Regions from separate parts of the Paenibacillus glycanilyticus genome, predicted to be linked through region 2. Evidence: predicted binding sites of a transcription regulator. Region 2 holds the regulator's gene; each other region holds the start of a gene.
What was found. The regulator LexA, encoded in region 2, represses DNA repair genes until DNA is damaged. The targets are predictions, from matches to a motif close to CGAACATATGTTCG.
Positions count from the first base shown of each region.

Region 1: a site for LexA is predicted at 4,301-4,314, ahead of recA (recombinase RecA). Genes of this name have one in related genera too.
Region 3: a site for LexA is predicted at 2,877-2,890, ahead of uvrB (excinuclease ABC subunit UvrB). Genes of this name have one in related genera too.

Region 1 covers NZ_CP195155.1:3,636,121-3,641,468, forward strand. Annotated here, with positions in the region: gene ACR9FF_RS16775 (TIGR00282 family metallophosphoesterase) at 1-620, opposite strand, end outside; gene rny (ribonuclease Y) at 694-2,235, opposite strand; gene ACR9FF_RS16785 (RecX family transcriptional regulator) at 2,417-3,097, opposite strand; gene recA (recombinase RecA) at 3,176-4,231, opposite strand; gene ACR9FF_RS16795 (competence/damage-inducible protein A) at 4,517-5,348, opposite strand, start outside.
Region 2 covers NZ_CP195155.1:2,831,789-2,837,136, reverse strand. Annotated here, with positions in the region: gene metH (methionine synthase) at 1-781, opposite strand, end outside; gene ACR9FF_RS12995 (1,2-dihydroxy-3-keto-5-methylthiopentene dioxygenase) at 928-1,467, shown strand; gene ACR9FF_RS12990 (HAD family hydrolase) at 1,643-2,431, opposite strand; gene ACR9FF_RS12985 (hypothetical protein) at 2,459-2,968, opposite strand; gene ACR9FF_RS12980 (DUF896 domain-containing protein) at 3,047-3,235, opposite strand; gene ACR9FF_RS12975 (LysM peptidoglycan-binding domain-containing protein) at 3,387-3,602, opposite strand; gene lexA (transcriptional repressor LexA) at 3,920-4,540, shown strand; gene ACR9FF_RS12965 (hypothetical protein) at 4,750-4,857, shown strand; gene glnA (type I glutamate--ammonia ligase) at 4,900-5,348, opposite strand, start outside.
Region 3 covers NZ_CP195155.1:6,180,781-6,186,128, reverse strand. Annotated here, with positions in the region: gene ACR9FF_RS27940 (S41 family peptidase) at 1-1,391, shown strand, start outside; gene ACR9FF_RS27935 (PDZ domain-containing protein) at 1,473-2,786, shown strand; gene uvrB (excinuclease ABC subunit UvrB) at 3,018-5,021, shown strand; gene uvrA (excinuclease ABC subunit UvrA) at 5,049-5,348, shown strand, end outside.

The sequences.
Region 1 (5,348 bases), 800 kb from region 2:
CCCAGAACGCCATCGCGAGGCCCTGTCATGCCTACATCCGTTAAATAAGCGGTGCCGCCCGGCAGAATCCGGTCATCGTTCGTTTGCACATGCGTATGCGTTCCCACGACGATTGACGCCTGACCGGCCAAATGCCAGCCCATTGCAATTTTCTCGGAGGTCGCTTCAGCATGGAAATCCACCAGTATGTTTTTCGTTTTCTCTTTTGCCAGCGCAACCAGCTCTTCCGCTTTCCGGAACGGGCAGTCAATCGGAGGCAGGAATGTCCGGCCTTGCAAATTAATAATCGCCAGTTGCTTGCCATTGGCTTTAATAAGCGCGTGTCCTTGGCCTGGAGTGCCTTCCGGGAAGTTGGCCGGACGCACAATGCGCGGCTCATCGTCAATCCATTCGAAGATATCTTTATTGTCCCAAGTATGATTGCCCATCGTAATGCCGTGAACGCCCCATTCGAAAAACTCGCGCGCAATCGCAGCCGTAATGCCGCGGCCGGCTGCGGCGTTCTCGCCGTTCACGATAATAATATGCGGGTTGTATTTGCTTCTGAGTGCCGGAAGCACCTGCTTTAGTGCTTTGCGTCCAACGCTTCCTACGATATCTCCAATAAATAATACGTTCACTCTGCCACTCCTTTAGTATGCAAAAAAGTGGCTGACAAGCAGCCACTTTTCGTTCTTGCTATTTGCTTGCGATCTACTTCGCGTATTCAACTGCACGGGTCTCACGAATAACCGTAACTTTAATATGTCCCGGATAATCGAGTTCACTCTCGATTTTCTTCGTAATATCGCGTGCAAGCCGGAATGCTTCCGTATCGTCAATCTTCTCAGGTTGAACCATAACACGGACTTCGCGCCCCGCTTGAATGGCGAAAGACTTCTCTACGCCGTCGAACGACTCCGAGATATCTTCCAGCTTCTCCAGGCGTTTGATGTACGTTTCAAGCGTCTCGCGCCGTGCGCCTGGACGTGCGGCAGACAAGGCGTCTGCTGCTCCCACCAGCATTGCGATAACGGAAGTCGCTTCAACATCGCCATGGTGGGAAGCGATACTGTTGATGACAACAGGATGCTCCTTGTACTTCTTCGCCAGCTCTACGCCGATCTCAACGTGCGAGCCCTCAACCTCGTGGTCAAGCGCCTTGCCGATATCGTGCAGAAGACCTGCGCGCTTAGCAAGCGTGATATCCTCGCCAAGCTCTGCAGCCATAAGGCCGGTCAAATAAGCAACCTCCATCGAGTGCTTCAGTACGTTCTGACCGTAGCTTGTCCGGTACTTGAGACGTCCCAGAATTTTAATCAAATCAGGGTGCAAACCATGAACCCCAACTTCGAAAGTAGCTTGCTCGCCGTATTCGCGAATCCGCTCGTCCACTTCCTTACGGGACTTCTCGACCATCTCTTCAATGCGTGCCGGATGTATACGACCATCTGCAACAAGCTTCTCAAGTGAAGTCCGAGCAATTTCGCGTCTAATCGGGTCAAAGCCAGACAGAATGACCGCTTCCGGTGTATCGTCGATAATCAAATCGATACCAGTCAATGTTTCGAGTGCACGGATATTACGGCCCTCACGTCCAATAATACGGCCTTTCATTTCTTCGTTAGGCAGAGTAACGACCGATACAGTCGTCTCTGCTACGTGATCCGCCGCACATCGTTGAATAGCGAGTGAAATAATGTCCCGCGCCTTTCGATCGGCTTCTTCTTTCGCTTGCTGCTCGATCTCTTTGATCATCTGTGCTGTTTCGTGACGCACTTCCTGCTCCACATTCGACAAAATAATCGATTTCGCATCCTCCATGGTCAAGCTGGAGATGCGTTCCAATTCACTAAGCTGCTGCTTGTAAATGGATTCAATTTGTTCTTGTGTTTCATCGATCCGTTTCTCTTTGTTGGCCACTAATTCTTCTTTGCGTTCAAGCGCTTCTATCTTTTTATCCAGCGACTCCTCTTTCTGGAGCAAGCGTCTTTCTTGACGCAAGGACTCATTACGCCGCTCACGGATGTCTTTTTCAGCCTCCGTACGGAGTTTGTGGATTTCATCTTTTGCTTCGAGCACCGTTTCTTTCTTCTGGGCTTCTGCTTCCTTCTTCGCATTCTCTACGATTTGTACAGCAGCTTGCTCAGCGCTGGAAATCTTGGCCTCGGCAATCGACTTACGAATAAAATAACCAATCCCAAAGAAAATAACGCCAACAACGAGACAGATCAACACCGTCCAAATAGGGTCCATCTTGTTCACCTCCTCGTTGCATTCACCAAGGCAAGCTTGGGATGATATTAGGTTTTTAGCCGGTTTCCATACCGATTGATTCTCTAACTTATTGACGAAAATAATCGTTTCAAATCAACTTTTGGAAGGAAAATTGATTTGATATAAAAGGAATACAATTTTATTTTATCTTTTGGCAAAATCAATTGTCAAGCAAAAGCCCTTCATCCTCATCCGCCTGCTCGATTTCCGCTTCATCTATAGCCGCTTTTGCCGCTTGTTTAACGACATCCGAAGGAAAGCCCCTACGCATTAAAAAGGCCATCAGCTTCTGCCGTTTCTCTCTGTTCTCTCCTTTGAGAGAGCGCCATTTCTTCTTCGCCGCATGCACGGCGGATGCGAGTTCGTCTTCCTTATCGATGGAATCAAGCGCGTCGGAAGCCGCCTGCTTCGATACTCCGCGCTGGTGCAGCTCCTGCTTAATCCAGCGGCGACCCTTCTGACTGTAACGGATACGCTGCAGCGCGAAATGCCGCGCATACTCTCCATCATCAACAATATGTTCCGATTCTAAACGTTCAAGCGCGTAAGCAATTGGTTCGGGTTCAAATTCCTTGCGGAGCAAATATTGTTCGATCTGTTTGCGGGTTCTTGCTTTTACGCCTAGATAGGTGACGGCAAGTGAATAAGCCCGGTATCTTTCGTCCTCTTCGGCAATCTCGGCAATAGCTTCCCTTGTAAGCTCTTTCCCTTTAAACAGCGTATATTTTATAAGAAGATCTTCGTGGACGGATAACAACGGCTCTTCCACGCCGTTTGCATAGACATGGTATCGTTTACGATCCTTGCGGTCCTGCTCCACCGCAGAAATCTCGATTGACATCCTGGTTACACCCCGTTCATTGCAAAGAAGCAGCGCCGCCCTCGAAAGGACGGCGCTGCTTCTTCCTTAATTATTCCATTAATCGTCAAGTTCCGACTCATCAAAGTCATCGTCATCATCCTGCGAGAAGTTCGCAGGCTGCGCGGAAGCGGACAAATTGCTTTGCTCGCGGATTTGTCTCTCGATTACAGCAGCCACTTCCGGATGATCTTTCAGGAACTGCTTGGCATTCTCGCGGCCTTGGCCAAGACGGTCGCCATTGTAGGAGAACCAAGCGCCGCTCTTCTGAACGATATCCATCTCTACGCCGATATCTACAAGGCTGCCTTCTCTCGAAATGCCTTCGCCGTACATGATATCAATCTCCGCTTGCTTGAACGGAGGAGCTACTTTGTTCTTCACGACTTTAATCCGCGTACGGTTACCAACCATATCGTTGCCTTGCTTGATTGTCTCAATCCGGCGTACTTCCAGACGCACGCTGGAATAGAACTTCAGTGCACGGCCGCCAGGCGTAGTTTCCGGGTTACCGAACATAACGCCGACTTTCTCGCGCAACTGGTTAATAAAGATGGCGATTGTCTTCGACTTGCTGATCGCGCCACCCAATTTACGCAGAGCCTGCGACATCAGACGTGCCTGCAGACCGACATGGGAATCCCCCATATCGCCTTCAATCTCTGCTTTCGGTACAAGTGCTGCTACGGAGTCGATAACGATAATGTCGACCGCGCCGCTTCGTACAAGCGCTTCTGCGATCTCAAGCGCCTGTTCGCCCGTATCCGGCTGCGACAACAGCAGTTCGTCGATATTTACGCCCAGCTTGCTCGCGTACAATGGATCAAGCGCATGCTCCGCATCGATAAACGCAGCTTGTCCGCCGATCCGTTGTACTTCCGCAATAGCGTGAAGCGCAACGGTTGTTTTACCGGAAGATTCCGGTCCGTAGCATTCGATAATACGGCCTCTTGGCATACCGCCGATTCCAAGAGCAATATCTAAAGCAATTGAACCGCTTGGTACGGTTTCAACTTGCATATGTGTGGATTCCCCTAATTTCATGATGGAGCCTTTACCAAATTGCTTCTCAATTTGACGTAAAGCCATCTCCAAAGCAGCACGACGATCCGACAAGCTACTCACATCCTTCGTTATTTATAATTGTATGATACCTTGTTTCCGCTCAAATGCCAAGCTTTTTTTCGAACATACATTCGTCTTTTTATTTCCACGTCCTTTCCAGGCGCATGGCGAAACGGCTTTTGCCCTGTTGGGCAACTATGCGCGATTCGTCATGCTTCTAAAAATAGACATAAAAAAACCGCAGCAAAGTAATCTTCGCCACGGTTCTTCCGCATGAGACCAATTATAGCGGAAATGGTACAAACAGGCAAGTATTATTCGAGCTAATCCGACAATTTATTGTTCGCGCAGTCTCAGCCACAATTGATATAAGGCCGCCTTTACCGCACGGATGCGGATGATGGCGCGGGTACCGGAGAAATGACCGGTGAATACGGCTGTCGGCTTGCCCCTCTCGGCAACCGCGTAATAGACCAGGCCAACGGGCTTGCCTTCCGCCTGAGCCGGGCCGGCTACCCCCGTGAGCGATACGCCAAAATCGGAATCTCCGATCTGTCTGACGCGTTCGGCCATCATTGCTGCCGTGGATTCGCTGATCGCTCCCGGCGCCCCGTCTCCTTCAAGCTGCGCCATCGGGATGCCAAGCAGCTTATGCTTCATCTCGTTCGTATAAGTAACAACGCCGCCGGAATATTCCCCGCTGCTGCCGGGAATGCCGGTAATAAGCTCGGCAAGCAAGCCTCCGCTGATGCTTTCTGCTGTCGAAAGCTTTCTTCTCGATGTCCGAAGCAGCTGCACGACCTGCTCTTCCAGCGTAATCTCGTCCTGCGCGAATAAGTACTCGCCCACCCGCTGCTTGATCGCATCGACGGTTTGATCCAGCTTGACTGCAGCATCGGATTCGTTCGCCGCTTTCGTAGATACCCGAATGGCGACCTCGCCTTCCTTCGCATACGGCGCGATAGTAGGGTCCGATTGGGCTTCGATCAGATCAATCAGCTTTGCTTCCAGCGTCGATTCCCCGATCCCTGCAAACATAAGCAATCTGGAATAAAGCGGCTCTTCTGCCCCCAGAATAGACCGGAGCCAATCCGACGCCGGCCCCTCCATCATCGGCTTCATCTCGCGAGGAGGCCCGGGTAGAAGCAAATAATGAGTCCCGTCTTCG
Region 2 (5,348 bases):
TCTCATCCGGCAGGCCCGCGTTAGGATAACAGCTGACAGCCGCATCGGCAATTTCGCTCAGCGAGCGGATATGGTCGCGCATGAATTCCGGTCCCGTTGCGCAGTTCAGTCCGATCGAAATCGGTTTCAGATGTTCCAGGGAAATGTAGAAGGATTCAATGGATTGACCGGCAAGCGTCGTGCCCATCGGCTCAATCGTACCCGAAATCATTATCGGAAGCTCGCGGTTCATGGCCGCAAATGCCTTGCGGATCCCGATGCTTCCCGCTTTAACGTTCAAGGTATCCTGCGATGTCTCCAGAAGGATAGCGTCTACGTCGCCTTCGATTAAGGCAACCGTTTGTTCATAATAGCTGTCTACAAGCTCGTCAAAGGTAACTCCGCCGGTTACGGACAAAGTTTTTGTAGTTGGTCCCAAAGCGCCGGCTACATACCGAGGGCGGTCAGGTGTCGAGAATTTATCCGCCGCGTCTCTTGCCAGCTTGGCGGCAGCAAGGTTAATTTCGCGGGCTTTTTCCGGAATGTCATATTCCGCCAATACGACGCTAGTCGCGCCAAACGTGTTGGTTTCCAAAATATCGGCGCCGGCTTCCAGATACTTCTCATGGATCATCGAAATAACATCCGGACGCGTTAATACGAGCATTTCATTACAGCCGTCAAGCTCTTCTCCGCCAAAATCATCAGCAGTCAAATCCGCCTGCTGAATCATTGTTCCCATCGCTCCGTCCAGGATGAGTATCCGCTGCTGCATCAATTCTTGTATGGTCGGTTTCAACAAATTTCGTACACCCTTCCTCCGAAAATCATTAACAAACAGTGTAACAGAATAGCCGCACTCTGAAAAGGCAGTCCATCGACATTTGACTACATTTGCTATATAATTGGACTTATCAGTTAATTTCTATAGGGAAAGAGGGATTGAGAATGGCTGAAATCCGCATTCGCAATACTAATGAACGTATTTCTGGTGAACAGAACGTTCGTGAATTTTTAGACAAACAAGAAGTTCTTTACGAACATTGGGATGCAACTAAACTCCCTGCGCACCTCAAAGAGAGATTTGTTCTCTCCGATGAAGAGAAAGCAGAAGTTCTGTCCACTTTCAATGCTGAAATTACGGATCTTGCCGCTCGCCGCGGTTACAAAACTTGGGACATCATTACTTTATCCGATGCAACTCCAAACCTTGATGAACTGCTGAAGAAATTCGAATCCGTTCATACACATACAGAAGATGAAGTTCGCGCGATTACAGCCGGCAAAGGCATCTTCGTTATCAAAGGCACCGAAGAAGTCGGTTACTTCGACGTTGAACTCGAAGCCGGCGACGTGATCTCCGTTCCGGAAAGAATCCCTCATTTCTTCACGTTGATGGATAACCGCCAAATCGTGGCCGTACGCCTGTTCATTGAAACAGAAGGCTGGATTGCGCATCCATTCGAAGATCCTGCTTTCGTTAAGTGAGAAAACCTTTTTCGTAGTCACTCGATGATGAGTGACCGCGGTTAAAGGTTGGTATTATCGCTAAATAGAATTTTAGTTTCAACAACTGAAATGGTCTTGAAAATTTTAATTCTATTGTGGAAACAAAAAAGCCCCTCGTTCCATCTTCCGATGGCGAGGGGCTTTGTCTTGTCCATTATTGCTCGAGAAGCAGCAGCAGTTCTTCCAAATGAGCAATCTCATGCGAAGGAATGATTTCGTCATTGCGCACAGCACCGTGACGGTTCACCCATACGGATGTCATGCCAACCGTATTCGCACCGAGAATATCGGTAGTCAGCTTGTCGCCAACCATAATGCCATGATCCGGCTCGATTCCGAGCCGTTCCATCGCATGACGGAAGATGGAAGCGGCAGGCTTGCCTTCACCGTACTCGCCCGAGATAATGATGTGATCGAAGTAAGGAGTCAGCTCAGGAACGCCGGCAAGCTTCTCGCGCTGCAGATCCGGAGAACCGTTTGTCAGCAGGAGCAGCTTATACTTTCCTTTAAGCGCATCCAGCACGCGGAACGTTTCGTCATAGACAAAAGGACGTTTGCGGCGTTCCGCTGGGAACTGCTCTGCCAGCTTAGCGCCAAGCTCTTCGTTATCAACGCCAAGCGCGCGCAAGCCGCGAGTCCAAGCTTCCTTGCGGTAGCCCGGCGCAAGCTGCTCCAGCTTGCGGAACTCTTCCTGCTCGCCTTCGCGGAAATTCGCCCAGAGTCCTTCAAACGGGTTAATACCGATCATCTTCGTGAACGGGAACGTCTCATAGGATTCATAAAGAGCTCGCGCTTCTTTGCGTACGGCTTCTTCAAGCTGCTCCGGATCAACGCCAGCAGCTTCCGCACCGGCTTGGCATGTTGCTTCAAATGCTTCTTTTACGCTGCGGTCATCCCACAACAACGTATCGTCAAGATCAAATAGTACCGCTTGCTTCCCCATAATTCGCATAACTCTCCTACTCTTTTTCTATTTTTGTTCGAAAGGCAAATTGTGTGTTTTGGCGAAATCCTGCAGTCTGCTGCCGATCTCATCCGTTGGGTAACGGTTAAGCAGCCGCGAGAATACCCAGTTTGCGCCTTTTTGCTGCATGATCACGACCGCACCGTTTTGAACGCTGATCCCTTTAATGTTGGATACGTGCAGCTGCTTGTCCCCCGTCATTTTACGGGTCTGGATATAATCCTTGCCGATTGAAATGTAAGGACGGCGCAAGAAGAAAATAAGCGCCAGGAAAATGTAGCAGCCGATCGTTACCCAGAACATAGACGTAGGCTCAAAGGAAGGATCCGTCGTAACGAATACCGTATACATGCTGATCAACAAAATGAGCACAATCGGGAATATGTAGTTGCGGCCGGTAAACCGGTCTACCTTGGGTTTCGATGAAGTGCCAATCTGCGATGCTCCGTGCTTTTTACGCGCTTTGTTGATTTGGTTCGTATTTTTGCGCACTTTGCGCTCCCACGTGCGTGACAAGCTTATTCCTCCCATTGTATATTGCAGACGCCGTTCATGGAACGGCGCCAACGCTAGTTATATAGTTGTATGACTTAATTAATGAGCAACATCGTTAGGATCGCCGTCTACAATCTCGATCGAATCCAACTGCTGGCGGAAATTCCTTTTGAAATTCTCCAAATATTTCTGGCGCAATACGGCACGTTCCGCAATTTCCTCTTCGGTCAAACCTACCGTTTTATTTTTACGGGATAATTCGTTAATACGCGCGATGACTTCTTCCACTGCCTTCACCTCATTTGCTTATTACTCATCCTTCTTACCTATTTTGACTTTTAACGCGAGCAATTGTCAAGGCAATGATAGAAGAATAACAAAAGGACAGGCAATTTCGAACATCCTGTGTCCGAATAGCCTGTCCTTCCGATTATATGGCCTATTGAGGAATAATTAATACCTGTCCTGGCCGAAGCTCAACCGAGCTTAACTGGTTGCGTTCCTTAATCTTGTATATGTATTGTCTTATGTCCTTGGAGCCCTCGGAAAAACGATCTGCAATCCCCCACAGCGTATCCCCCGTCGTTACGATAACCGTTTGCTCATTCGCTGCAGCCTCTTGAATATGATCGGACGATGCATTCGTACGCATCATAAGGAAGCTTGTAAAAAGAAGAACGAACACTGCAGCACACACAATAAGTTTAAAAGCATGACGTTGAACGTGATGACCCCGCGATTTGAACGATTTAGCGGTTTTTTCCTTATGGATACTTTTATAAAAAGACGGATTCATGATCATTATTATCGCTCCCCGAACGTTTGTTCTGTTTTCTTGTGTTCTTAGAATAACACGAACAAATGTTTGCAGTCAATAAAAAAATGCGAACTTTTGTTTTTAAGAACTTATGTTTGTACGAACTCCGGTTCTATGCTATAATTTTCTACAAATATTACATTGGAGTGATTCACGTGTCTAAGATTTCGAACCGCCAACAGTCGATTCTTGAATTTATTAAGAATGAGGTTCGGGACAAAGGATACCCGCCTTCTGTTCGCGAAATCGGCGAAGCGGTTGGCCTGGCGTCAAGCTCCACCGTTCACGGCCATCTGGATCGGCTAGAGAAGAAAGGCCTGATCAGACGAGATCCAACGAAACCTCGGGCGATCGAAATTTTGGATCAAGACGGTGTTGACGGCATTATCCTCCCCGCTGTGGCTCAAGTGCCAATCGTCGGCAAAGTAACGGCAGGCGTGCCGATTACGGCGACTGAGAATATTGAAGAGTACTTCCCGTTATCCGCACACTTCGTTGGCGACGACGAGGTATTTATCCTGAATGTCATTGGTGACAGCATGATTGAAGCCGGCATACATAACGGTGACTATGTTATCGTCCGCCAGCAGCAGACCGCCAACAACGGCGATATCGTAGTAGCCATGACGGAAGATGACGAAGCGACGGTTAAGACCTTCTACAAAGAGAAGGATCATATCCGCCTTCAGCCGGAGAACTCCACCATGGAGCCAATCCGTTTGAACAATGTCACCATTCTTGGTAAAGTAGTTGGCTTGTTCCGTGACTTTCACTAATCTGTTCGCATAAAAGAGGCTGTTCCCGCTAATCCGATTTCGCATTCGGTAAGGGAGAACAGCCTCTTTTTTACCTGATTATGGTATTATCGTATTACTTCATCTTTAGGCGACGAGGTGGTTAAGCGTGAAGAAAAAATTAACGAGGTCTTGATAAATCCATTGCCGGAGTTTGCGGAGGAATCGCCGAATACTTCAACCTTTCCTCCTTGTTTGTAAGACTGCTGTTCCTCCTCTTTATCCCCTGTAATCTTGTTGTTTACATCATCCTTGCGAACGTTATTCCAGCCAGCCCACCGTTGTTATATAAGAGATAGAAAAAAATCCCCTGACGCTTAGAGCGCCAAGGGATTTCCATCTTAGTACAGCGTCAGATACTGATCGCGTTCCCATTGATGGACTTGTGTTTTGTACATGTCCCATTCGATTTCTTTCAGTTCGTAGAAATGGGCAAGAGCATGTTCGCCAAGCGCATCGCAGATCACGTCGCTGCGAAGCATTTCGTCGAGCGCTTCCTTCAGATCGGAAGGAAGGCTTGGCACGCCGGACTCCAGGCGCTCCTCTTCCGTCATGATGTAGATGTTGCGGTCTACAGGAGCCGGAAGCGTCGTTTTGTTCTTGATGCCGTCAAGGCCGGCTTTCAGCATTACGGCAAGAGCCAGATACGGGTTGGCAGCCGGGTCCGGGTTGCGAACCTCGATACGCGTGCTAAGTCCGCGGGAAGCCGGGATACGGATCATTGGCGAGCGGTTGCTTGCCGACCAAGCTACATAGCAAGGCGCTTCATAACCGGGAACCATCCGCTTGT
Region 3 (5,348 bases), 3.3 Mb from region 2:
TCGTAACATTAACGATAGGCGATCAGGTTTTCTGGGCGTCTAACGGGAAGCAGGCTTCCGTGTCGGCTGCCGCGGCTAGCGAAGGAAGCGGGCTCAGCAAGAAGGAAGAATCGAAGATTAATGCGGTTCTGGGGTTAATCGAAACCAAATATTTCAAGGATATCGACCGGGATGAGCTGGTGGACGGGGCGGTCAGAGGGATGATGGAATCGCTTGACGACCCTTACTCCGTCTATATGGAAAAGGATGTCGCCAAGCAATTTTCCGAGTCTATTGAAGGGTCGTTCTCGGGCATAGGTGCCGAGGTTACGCTCGAAAAAGGCAAAGTCGTGGTTGTCGCGCCTATCAAAGGCTCGCCGGCGGAACGCGCCGGGCTGCTCGCCAAGGATATCGTCTTATCGGTCAACGGCGAGAAGCTGGACGGCTTAACCTTGAATGATGCAGTTGCGAAGATCCGTGGTCCCCGGGGGACAAAAGCGAAGCTTCGGATCGAGCGTGCAGGCAATACCCAGCCGATTGATCTCATCCTTGTCCGCGACGACATTGATGTGGAGACGGTGTACGCGAATCTGCGTAGCGACGGAGTAGGCGTGATTGAGATCCGCCAGTTCTCCCTTAACACGGCGGACCGTTTCAAGGAAGAGCTCGCCAAGCTGGAGAAGCAAGGCATGAAAGGTCTTGTTATTGACGTGCGCAACGATCCGGGCGGCATCCTGCCGGTTGTGGTTGAGATTGCTCAACAGTTCATACCGAAGGGTGAAACGATCGTGCAGGTCGAAGACCGCGACGGTCACCGCGAGAAAACAACCTCGCAAGGCGGCGGCAAGAAGTATCCGATTGCCGTTCTGATGAACAAAGGCAGCGCGAGTGCTTCCGAGATTCTCGCCGGGGCTTTGCAGGAGCGGGCGGGGGCAGCTCTTGTCGGGGAAACCTCTTACGGCAAAGGAACGGTACAAGTTAGCTATAACAAGACACTTGGGGATGGCAGCCTGGTGAAAATGACGATTGCGAAGTGGCTGACGCCGGACGGCAATTGGATTCACCAGAAGGGCATCAAGCCAACCGTGGAGGTACAGCCGCCGAAGCTGTATACGGTAGCAAGGCTTACCTTAACGGAAACCTTGCGCAAGGATATGCTGGGCGAGCAGATTCGGAATGCGCAGGTTATGCTGTCCGGCCTTGGCTACGCGACGCAGCGGGAGGATGGCTACTATAACGCTTCGACCGAACAAGCCGTGAAGGATTTCCAGAATGCTTCCGGACTTCCGGTTACAGGCGAGATCGATACGAAGACGGCGTCGTCCTTGGAGCAGGCCGTAGTGAAATGGATCAAAGATCAGAAGAACGATAAACAACTGCTGGAGGCAATCCAAGCGGTCAGCAGGAAATAAAGAGGAAACGGCGAATTTATAAAAGGTTGGCTCTAAAGCGGAGTCAGCCTTTTATTTTGGATGAGGATGGGAGTGTAGCGATTGGATGCAGCCAATGCTTTACTAGACCAGTTCGGCCGGGCAATTGTACATTTGCTTGCGCAGCCTTTTTATTATATTGCGGTATTATTTATTATCCTTCAATATACGAGACAGATCAGTTTGGAAAGACGGATGTTCGCCGTAAGGCTGCACATCTGGCCGCGGCTCGTGGCCAAAGCGATGCTGGCCGGGCTTGCAGCCGGGGTGCTCGCATCCGTTGCCGGCGCTTTTATCGGCATAACCTTAACCGGCGACGCCGTTTTATGGCTATGGGGTTCGGCGGTTGTGCTGCTCTTGTTCCGAATTCGCTATCTATGCTTTGCCTACGGCGCGGGAGCGCTGGCGCTTGTGCAGTGGATCGTTGGTTTTACTTCGCTCGAAAATAGTGAGGGATGGCTCGGAGATGCGGCGAATTCGCTAGCCGGACTTGATATGCCGGGGATTTTCGTATTGGTGGCGCTGCTTCATCTGGTAGAAGCTTTCCTTGTCCGGAGACAAGGAAACAAGCTGGCTACTCCGCTTTTCCTGGAAGGGAAGCGGGGGAAGCTTGTAGGCGGCTATATGCTGCAGGGCTTTTGGCCGGTTCCGCTGCTGCTGCTTGTGCCGGCAGCCGGGGGGACATCGGTTGTTGATCTGCCTTGGACGCCATTATTCGGCGGTGATTGGACGCAAGGCTGGACGGTTGTCGCTCTGCCGATGATTATCGGCTTCAGCGAAATGACGCGCGCGATGCTGCCCGAGGCCAAAGCCCGTCATGCGGCAAAAGGGCTTATGTGGTACAGCCTGCTGCTGACCGCTGCGGCGCTTCTCGCCTGGTGGCTGCCCGCGCTGCTGCCGCTTGCCGCTTTATGTTCGCTGCTGCTGCATGAAGCTATCATCTGGCGCAGCCGTGCGGTGGAGTCCGCGCAAAGTCCGCTGTACGTGAATGATCAGCGCGGCTTGCGTATTCTGGGTATCGTGCCGGGTACGCCGGCTGAGGGAATGAAGCTGCAGGCCGGCGAGATTATTTCAAAGGTCAATGGCGCCAAGGTGTTCACGAAAGAGGATCTTCACGAGGCGCTGCAGAACAATTCGGCGATGTATAAGCTGGAGGTGCTGAACAGAGAGGGCGAGATCAAGTTTGTACAGCGGGCCCGGTATGAAGGGGAGCATCATCAGCTTGGGGTTATTCTATCACCCGATGAGCGGGCGACCTATTACGCTTCGGCAGAGCCGGCCACGCTGATCGATCTTTTGCGCCGCGCGAGGACGGCAAAGCGCAGCGGCGGCGTTTACGCGGAAGAGGAAGACCGTTCGGGTACTTTGAATGTTTAAATAGAAATGGGGCTTTTCCTGGGCAGCCGCTTAGGGAAAGCCCTTTGATTTTATGTTTGCATCAGCCTCTATAGACGTCTATAATAGAGGGGAACACACATTCGGATAGGCTATGCGCGTATGGATACGACCGCGGGACGGTGCTGCTTCTTCTAAGTTTCAAGGACGCTGCTGCCGTTTACGCTTATATATATTGACTATAATGATTGATGAGTAAGGGAAACGGGGTGGATGACGCAAGTGAATGAGATTTCAGAGCAATTATTTCAATTAAAGTCGGACTACACGCCGCAGGGCGATCAGCCGGGAGCCATCAGAAAACTTGTTGATGGCGTGAAGAACGGCGAAGCCAAGCAAACCTTGCTTGGCGCTACGGGTACGGGCAAGACGTATACGATTGCCAATACGATAGCGCAGCTTAACCGGCCGACGCTGGTTATTGCCCATAACAAGACGCTCGCGGCACAGCTGTGCAGCGAGTTTAAGGAGTTCTTCCCGGACAATGCGGTAAGTTATTTCGTCAGCTATTATGATTATTTTCAGCCTGAGGCTTATATCCCGTCTACGGACACTTACATTGAGAAGGATTCCAGTATTAACGATGAGATCGACAAGCTGCGCCACTCCGCGACCAGTTCATTGTTCGAACGCAGGGATGTTATTATCGTAGCGAGCGTTTCCTGTATCTACGGTCTCGGTTCGCCTTCCGAGTACGGCAGTCTGGTGCTGTCGCTGCGGGTAGGCATGGAGAAGTCCAGGGATACGATTCTTCATAAGCTTGTGGATATTCAGTACCAACGCAATGACATTAACTTTATCCGCGGTACATTCCGCGTCCGCGGCGATATTATAGAGATTTTCCCGGTAGCCAATAATGAACGGGCGATTCGGGTCGAACTGTTCGGCGATGAGATCGAACGGATTACGGAAATCGATGTGCTTACCGGCGAGATCGTAAGCGAACGCGACCATGTTGCCATATTCCCTGCGTCTCACTTCGTTACCCATGAAGAAACGATGAAGATTGCGCTTGGCAATATCGAGCGTGAGCTGGAGGAACGACTTGCGGAGCTGCGGGAAGAAGGCAAGCTGCTGGAAGCGCAGCGTCTGGAGCAGCGTACGCGCTATGACCTCGAAATGATGGCGGAGATGGGCTTCTGTTCCGGCATCGAGAACTATTCGGGACCATTGACCTTCCGGGAGCGCGGGGCAACGCCGTATACGCTGATGGATTATTTTCCGGACGATATGCTGATCGTCATTGACGAATCGCATGTTACCCTGCCGCAGATTAGGGCTATGTACAACGGTGACCGCGCGCGGAAGGAAATGCTCGTTAATCACGGCTTCCGTCTGCCATCCGCACTGGATAACCGGCCGCTGCGCTTCGAGGAATTCGAGGAGAAAGCGAAACAGCAGATTTACGTGTCGGCGACACCGGGACCTTACGAGCTGGAGCATTGCCCAACGATGGTTGAGCAAATTATCCGACCGACCGGCCTGCTGGATCCGATTATTGAGGTGCGTCCGACAAAAGGTCAAATCGATGATCTGTTAGTCGAGATCCGCGACCGGATAGCCAAGGATGAACGCGTCCTTGTCACTACTCTGACGAAGAAGATGGCCGAGGATCTGACGGACTATTTCAAAGAGATTGGCATTAAAGTGCGTTATCTGCATTCCGATATCAAGACGCTGGAGAGGATTGCCATCCTTCGCGATCTGCGTCTCGGTACATTCCATGTGCTTGTGGGTATTAACCTCTTGAGGGAGGGGCTCGATTTGCCGGAAGTATCCCTGGTAGCGATTTTGGATGCGGACAAAGAAGGCTTCCTTCGTTCCGAACGGTCGCTGATTCAGACGATTGGGCGGGCAGCACGGAATAGCGATGGCCGGGTTATCATGTACGGGGATAAGATTACCGATTCCATGGATAAGGCGCTTAAGGAGACGGAGCGCCGCCGTACCATTCAGATTGCTTATAACGAAGAGCATGGCATTACGCCTCAGACGATCCGCAAGAAAGTGCATGATGATATAAAGGCAACGAAAGTGGCCGAGGAGAAGTCGGAATATTTGACTGGCGTAGGCTCCGAGAAGATGACGAAGAAGGAACGCCAAGCTTTGCTGCAAAGGCTGGAAGCCGAGATGAAGGATGCGGCGAAGAATTTGCAGTTCGAGAGAGCTGCGGAGCTGCGTGACGCGTTGCTGGAATTGAAAGCGGAGATGGGCTAGAGACAAGGAATGGGAGGAACGTAAGAAGTGGCTAGTGACAAGATTGTAATCAAAGGGGCTAGAGCCCACAATTTGAAAAATATCGATGTTACCATACCCCGCGACAAATTTGTCGTCCTGACGGGACTGAGCGGCTCCGGTAAATCCTCGCTTGCTTTCGATACGATTTATGCCGAAGGCCAGCGCAGATACGTAGAGTCGTTGTCCGCTTATGCCCGGCAGTTTCTCGGGCAGATGGAGAAGCCGGATGTTGATTCCATTGACGGCTTGTCTCCGGCTATCTCCATTGACCAGAAGACAACAAGCCGCAACCCGCGTTCGACGGTG